2 regions of the Colwellia sp. MT41 genome follow, and region 1 is predicted to be linked to the other one. Evidence: predicted binding sites of a transcription regulator. Region 1 holds the regulator's gene; the other holds the start of a gene.
The links. Region 1 encodes FliA, which starts transcription of late flagellar genes. Its sites were predicted from a motif close to CTAAAGNTNNNNNNNNNNNNGCCGATA; they were not measured.
Positions count from the first base shown of each region.

Region 1 (4,028 bases):
CTTTCTCCTGCACTGGTTCAGCAGATATTCCAAAAGCCGTTAACATGGTTATTAAACTTTCTTCCACTTCTATTACTAGATCTATAACTTTACGAATGACTTGCCCCGTTAAATCTTGAAAATCTTGTGCCATTAACACGTCAGTCATTAAACTATGTATATGTTGGGTTTCTTTACCGGTATTTTTTAATAAGGTATCGATATCAAGGCACAATGATTTAAACTCGGTTAAGTCTAACTCATTGTTCATCAACTTAGTCCATGACGGATTTACGGCGGCTACTTGTTCAGCCATAGTATTGACAACAGGAAAAATAGCCTCAACTGCATCCATGGTTTTATTAGCGGCTTCTTCTGTTCTAGTAATAACAAAATTCAACCGTTCTTTGGCATCGGGGATATCTGAGGTAGCGAGATCAGACAACCTAGAGTCTAGTTGGAAATTTGTTAACGAATCATGAAGCTGGCGTGTTAATTTACCAATTTCAGCAAAAAGTTCTGAATTGATTGGGTTTTGAATCTCAGCAATAATAGCATTCGCTTCATCTTGCTGACCTAATTCTAAAAACTCAACCACAGATTTTGCTTGCTCTAATGAGATCCGCCCCGTCATAGCTATAGTCATGCAAAGTCCTTAATACAATATTTATCAAAACCTTACTTTAGCTAAGCACTAATGTGCTAACTAAAGTTCGCACATTAAGCTAAGCGCTCAAAAATCTTCTCTATCTTAGTTTTTAATGTTGCGGCGGTAAAAGGTTTAACAATATAGCCATTAACACCTGCTTGAGCTGCCATCACGATTTGTTCTTTTTTAGCTTCTGCGGTAATAAGTAATACTGGGATATGTGATAGGCTTGCATCAGCACGGATTGCTTTCAGCAAATCTATACCTTGCATGCCTGGCATGTTCCAGTCTGTTACCACAAAATCAAAATCACCACCTTGAAGCATAGGTAAAGCTGTACTGCCATCATCCGCCTCTTGAATGTTGGTAAACCCTAAATCTCGCAACAAATTTTTCACTATACGTCTCATGGTTGAAAAGTCATCAACAACAAGCACTTTCATATTTTTATCCAAGGCACCCTCCGGCAAAACATTCAAATTAATTTTTTTTTATATCTATTCTTTTTTTACCTAACAAGGTAGTTATTTTATAGCAAGCGCTCAGCTGACAAGTTTAGCTAACTTTGCCAAGAATGCATGCGTGCTTTTAGACGATGCATCGCTTGACTATGTATTTGGCTTACCCTAGATTCACTTACATCAAGAACTTGACCTATTTCTCGTAAGTTTAATTCTTCATCGTAATATAGAGACAGTACTAAAGCTTCTCTCTCTGGTAAAGAGCTAATGCATTGAGCTAGGCCTTTTTTAAAAGCACTGTGTTCAATACTATGATATGGATCATCACCACGGCAACTATCAGCTAATTTTATCGCATCTTCATTAACGCCTAAATCGTCAATGCCGAGTATTTTTCCTGTACTGACTTCACTTAATATATGATGGTAGTCATTTAGTGAAATATCAAGTTTTTCAGCCACTTCAATATCAGAAACATCTCGACCACGCTGCGCTTCGAGTTGTTTAATGGCTTCACTTATCATTCTGCTATTTTTGTGAACAGATCTTGGCGTCCAATCGCCTCGACGTATTTCATCAAGCATAGCGCCACGAATTCTAATGCCAGCAAATGTTTCAAAACTAGCACCTTTGCTATTATCAAAATTTTTGGCTGCTTCAAATAAACCAATCATACCCGATTGAATTAAGTCATCGACTAACACACTTGCTGGCAACCTTGCCAGTAAATGATAAGCAATGCGCTTGACCAAAACAGTATGTTGTTCAAGCAAAGCTGTTTTATCAATTAGACTATTGTAGCTATTTGCTTTTACCACGTATTATCGCTCTCATTGAAGACATACTTAATTACTCAGTTATTTAGTTCCCTAGTAACTGCTCAATAAAGAATTCTAGGTGCCCTGAAGCTTGTTTAGGAACTGGCCATTGGCTAACTTTAGTGGCTAAATCAATATAAGCTAACGCTGCTGGAGATTGAGGATAAGCTTCCACAATCAGTTGTTGCTTACGTACTGATCTGCGAACATTTTCATCGAAGGGTATTACCGCGACTAGCTCTATAGCCACATCGAGAAACCTATCGGTTACTTTTGTTAATTTTGCAAAAAGTTGTTGTCCTTCTCTAGGACTACGAACCATATTAGCAACAACTTTAAATTTAAAGACACCGTGATCACGGCTGAGTAATTTCATTAAGGCATAGCAATCAGTAATAGAGGTGGGTTCATCACAAACAACTAACATCACATCCTGTGCAGCTCTGGTAAAGCTTAACACCATATCGGAAATACCAGCCGCGGTATCAATTATCAACACATCGAACTGCGTTTTCATTTCACTAAAGGCTCTAATGAGACCGGCATGCTCTGATGGCGTTAAATCCACCATAGACTGTGAACCGGATGTTGCGGGAATAATCTTAATCCCTGCAGGACCTTCAATAATAATATCATCAAGCTCACATTCACCTGATAATACATGAGATAAGTTACGTTTTACTCTTAACCCTAACATCACATCTACATTAGCCAGGCCTAAATCGGCATCAAGCACTAAAACTCGTTTACCCTGTTGCCCTAGAGCAACGGCTGTATTAAGGGCGGTGTTCGTTTTACCAACGCCACCTTTTCCGCCTGAAACTGCCACTACTTTAACTTGCTGTAGATTTTGCATCTTTCTTAAGCCGCTCGCTTGATCTATCATTTAATTATTACTTCTAATCATATCTATTTAGCTACTAGCTAGAACCTTATACTATTGCGGCGGGAGCAACTGGCATTGGCCGCATTACACTTACATTGTTATTTACTGACTTACTTGCCATCTTATCTGCCAGATTAACGAGTTTCTCAGCATTTGCAACTTTAATATCTTCTGGAACTCTTTGCCCATCAGTAAGATACCCTATTGGTAAGCCATTTTGAATCGAAGTTGTAATTATTTCACCAATACTGATACTTTCATCGAGTTTAGTATAAATACAACCCGATAATGGTATCTTTTTAAAGCGATCTACGTTTTCTTGCATTACGCCTTGTTGCGTATTAGCCGCTAAAACTAAATAATTTCTAATTCTAACCCTAGCGTTCGCCACTAAGGCGGTTAATTGTTCTGCTAAACGAATGTCACGTTGTCCCATGCCAGCAGTATCAATTAAAATTAATTTCTTCTTAGAGTATTGCTGTAACAGAGTATCTAACGCTTGGCTATCTTTAGCAAGGCTCACCTGACAGCCAATAATCTTGCCATAAGTTGCTAATTGCTCAAAACCAGCAATACGGAAAGTATCGGTGGAAATAAGAGCAACTTGATCGCTGCCATGTACTTGCGAGAAACCTGCGGCAAGTTTTGCTATGGTGGTAGTTTTACCTACCCCGGTTGGGCCAACCAGCGCAACAACACCGCCACGAGTGATAATATCATTTTGTGTGGTATTAATTTGCTTAGCAATAAGTTGAGTTGCTTGCGCCCATGCTTCCTCTGCAGTCGACTGTTCAGGTACATAGCCGGCAATTTGATCGGCGATTTGTTCATTCAGCCCTAAAGCAAGTAAACGATTGACCAGTACTGCGCGTTGTGGATCCTTTTGCGCCATATCTTGCCACATTAAACCTGAAACTTGATGTTCTAGTAACGAACGAATTGAGGCCATCTCTTGCTGCATCTTGACAAAATCTTGTGAAGACACCTGGACATCATCATTGACATCAACCGCTAAGGGACTTGGGCTTGATATATTATTCGATACGATAGCCGTTATCTGGTCATCATCTTGAACATCTTCCGCGTTAGCGCCTTGCTCTGCTATCGCTGGCGGCAAGCTATCAGTATTGGGTTGATTGAGACGGTCAGTAAAACTCTTTAGTTGCTGCTTTATAGTCGTTTTATCAAGGCTGTTGGACTCTTGCTGCTGAGCTGTTTGATGACTTGACTGGTAC
Region 1 is NZ_CP013145.1:1,366,495-1,370,522, reverse strand. Features, by position in the region: gene CMT41_RS05800 (protein phosphatase CheZ) at 1-625, opposite strand, end outside; gene cheY (chemotaxis response regulator CheY) at 700-1,083, opposite strand; gene CMT41_RS05790 (RNA polymerase sigma factor FliA) at 1,188-1,907, opposite strand; gene CMT41_RS05785 (MinD/ParA family ATP-binding protein) at 1,951-2,793, opposite strand; gene flhF (flagellar biosynthesis protein FlhF) at 2,840-4,028, opposite strand, start outside.

Region 2 (4,028 bases), 140 kb from region 1:
TCCTTTCGATGTCATGCCCATAATTGGATTAAGAAAGACTTTACAAGAAGAGTTAAGGCTCTTTATTTCATGAATTATTCGGTTTTTATTCACTAAGGGTTTCGGTTCAGTTTTATCTATTTTAAAGGTGGCATTTTTACTGCTATGGCTATTTTCGTGTGTATTGTTATTTTTATTTATCGCTTTCTTAGCGACTCTCTCTTGAGCATTTTCAATAACTTCATGATAAATCGCTATGGTGTAAATATTTTGGTATGCCACTAATTTTTGCTCGAAAAACACTTTACCTGCGGAATCAAGATAATGGCTTATTTTATTGTGTTTAACCATCTCACAATCGCTAAAAAACAACCGTAAATCAATCGATTTAGTTGCTTGTTGAGCAAGTTTTTTTATTTCATTTTTAACGGCCAGATGTTGACCGGTACCTTCTTCAGGTAATAGTTTTTGAACAAGGTATTCTAGTCTGTCGTTGCTGGCATAAGGAACTAAACTTAATATTTGCTTGGTAAATTTCACTAAGTGAGGACTTATTGCACTACTCATTAGTCGTTGTACCTTATCTGTTACATGAACATATTTTAAAATATTTTAAAATATTTTAAAATATTTTAAAATCATATTCTTAGCTTATGTTATTGCGATAAACTAATGTTTACCGCCGATAAATGAAGCCTTTATTGTTATGTTTAGGTTAATAATAAAATTTACCAGCCAATATTCACTTGCCGATAAAGCCGTCAGTTTTTAGGCCATCAAATACAAATGACCATCAGTTTTTGTCAAAAATGAACGGTGATTTATTGAACGACTGTCTATTTATCACGCTAGGGTGACATTAAGCTTTCCATCGTCTTAGGTCAACAATGCCGATAAAAAAGACAACTTGAATTGAATGGCGCTTGCTAGCATTAAAAAAGGCGAACCATTGCTGGTTCGCCTTTTTATCTAAAATTAGGGTTTTTCTACAAACTAACCTTTATAAATGGCCATTATTTAAGAAGAAGCTAGTTTACTCTTCCTCATTCTTACTAAAAGAGTCGACAAAAGACTGTAATCCCTGTTGAACCAACTCGTAAGTTTTATCAATATTACTGGCAATATCTCCCGCTAATACTTTGAAACCTCCGAGTATATCCTTGGCTTCTGTAAAACCTTGCTCTATGCCGCCACGAATAATATCAACAAAGGCAGTTAACGATTGCTCTTCGTCCATTTGTGGATTTTGCTCCCGATAAGAGGCCAAAAACTGCGTGCTAAAAGCAACAATACGCTCTGCCGTCGCTTCGGGGCTAAAATCAATGCCCGACTCATAAGCGTCCTCAACGCTGCTCTCAACGTTTCGTTCTTTAAGGGCTTCATTTATTCCTTGCAAGGCGGTTTTTAACAGCAGTGACAGCGGCTTATCGCCGAGTGTTTTACTGAATTTCAGCGAAGATTCTATAATGGCTGCATTAAGTTGTTTTTTCTGGCTGACCGCAATCGGCTCTTGTACTTCTACCGATTTTTTATTATGGGCATATTTAGAGACTTGCTGCCCCATGGGTTCATTATCTTTTTTATCAGGGGATTTTGCTAAGGATCGAACCTCTTGGTTAAATGAAGTATTCGTGTTAATTGGTGCGCTCATAATATCTACCTCTATTTATCAAAGCTTATATAAAAAGTATCGGCACTGTGAAGTATAACTTAAGCGTTAATCTGACTATATTTCAGGCAATGAAATTCTCTATTAATCATCAAGAATGTAGCTAATATTTAGGTGCTATTTCAGTATTAACTTCAAGTTTTACTATTGCCTTCCCGCTTAAAATAGCATCATAGACTATTTATTTAGTTTACTCTGATGTCATTTTTCACATCATTTATTATCACAATTATTCAATTTAATAAAAATGAATAATTGTGATACGATCAAACAACTAAAAGCTGTACGAAAACGGTTATCCGTCCCAAGAAGCCATAGCCCTTGTCATAATAATTAAAAGATAAATACATCTGGACATGGACAAGTCCAGACACCTATAATCGCGGTTTTACTACATACTGTTACCTTTATACCGTTAGCTTTGCCCATAATTTAAAGTCTGTTTACTATTTATTCTCTACTCTGTTACCAAAAAGTATGGGCGATGAATATGAAAAAGCTAGCGTTAAAAATATAATGGCAGTTATGCTAAAACACCATATTCAAACCCCAAACTCATAAAACACTTTTTAAGGAAAAAAAATGAAATTATTTACTATCCCGCTAATGACGTGTCTTGCCCTAACCGGCTGTTCGACTTTTGACCCATATACTGGTGAGGAAAAAGTCAGTAATACCGCCAAAGGCGCTGGTATTGGTGCTAGTGTGGCCGCAGTAGCTGCCTATTTAGCCAACAAAAATGAAGACGATATTAGTAAAAGAAATCGTAGAATTTTACAAGCGGCAGTCGGTGGCGCTGCGATTGGTGGTGGCATTGGTTTCTACATGGATAGCCAAGAAGCTAAATTAAGAAAACAATTACGTGGTTCAGGCGTTAGCGTTGAGCGTGACGGAGATAACATCAACCTTATTATGCCGAGCAATATTACCTTTGCTTCCGGTAATACTAATATTGAACAAAGCTTTTTATCGGTATTAGATTCAGTTGTTTTAGTGTTACAAGAATTCGACAAAACCTTGATAGTGATAGCTGGCCATACAGATAGCTCAGGCTCGAATGCACTTAATCAACGTTTGTCTGAACGTCGTGCGCAGTCAGTTTCTACCTATCTAATTGGTGCTGGTGTTATCACTGATAGAATAGAGAGAATTGGCTTTGGTGAAACTCAGCCAGTAGCCAGTAATGCGACTAAGGCGGGTAAAGAGCTTAATAGAAGAGTAGAAATCACTCTGTTGCCAATTACAGAGTAATTAACTATGAAATATTTACTTTCAGTGTTAATGATCGTCGTATTATCAGCATGCCAAAGCGCAACAGAGTTGCAAAGTGCTTATTCAAAAGGCTTGGCTAATAGTTATTCTTGTGGACAAATAACCAGCGCATTGGCGGCTTATGAGGCAGACAAAACGTCTTTTGCTACGCTTAAGCAAATCGCTGAGATGTCAGGATTAGTGATTACGCCAAGCGCTGAAACGGATGCTAGCTCATATTACGAAAATGTGAAATCTGCAGCCACTGTTGCTATGCTTGTTCAAGGCTGTCCGCCAATAACTTAACTGTTATACGGCTTACAAAGCTCTTTATAAAAAGCTCCTCATATATATATGCAGGGGCTTTTTAAATGGGTAAAATAACCCTATTTGTTAACCGATACATTATTGAATGCTTACCGTAGCGGTGAAATCATGAAATTATTTGCGAGCTCCTGCTCTATATCCAGGTTACGGGTCGTGAGTGGTTTAGGTTGTGAGTGATATTTATAGCTTTGCAGCGATGAAAGCTATTTTATTAAATAAAATACAGTTAGAATAAGCCGAATTTTTACTCAGATGACATTTTCCTTGAAGCTATTTCCCTCACCACCAATGCTAGCCTCATTCATTAGCTTTACTGTTTTTATTGGCGCTCTTTACAGCGTTACTTATAGTGCCACGGCGCAAAGTGAGTCAATACATGAGCAGGTAAGCAAGAAAAAAATCCTTTGGTTAGTAGAAGACAAGATTGAAAATATAGATCTATTAGCTAAAAATTCTGCTGAATCGTCAACCGCTTCTTATATTGAAAATTTAATCATTCAACAATTGAAAAAATCACCACAATATGATGTTCAAATAGTGCGAGTGACAGCACCTCGAATAAATCAAATGCTTATTACTAAAGATGATGTCTGTGTCGCCAATAGAGCGAAGACACCAGAGCGTAGAGAATATTCACTTTTTTCAGATCCACAAAGCTTTTACCTGACCCATAAACTTTACCGCTTTAATCAAAAGTCTGCTTTACCTAGTCAATTATTTAATACCAAGGGTGAAATCAAAAATCTTGCCAGTGTCTTTAAATCATTACCGACACAAACTATGGGTGTTGCCCAGGATGTCT
Region 2 is NZ_CP013145.1:1,221,654-1,225,681, reverse strand. Features, by position in the region: gene CMT41_RS05170 (PilZ domain-containing protein) at 1-546, opposite strand, end outside; gene CMT41_RS05165 (DUF5610 domain-containing protein) at 1,013-1,630, opposite strand; gene CMT41_RS05160 (OmpA family protein) at 2,231-2,899, shown strand; gene CMT41_RS05155 (hypothetical protein) at 2,906-3,205, shown strand; gene CMT41_RS05150 (transporter substrate-binding domain-containing protein) at 3,479-4,028, shown strand, end outside.
Region 2: the regulator FliA is predicted to act here: its motif matches at 1,668-1,694, upstream of CMT41_RS05165 (DUF5610 domain-containing protein).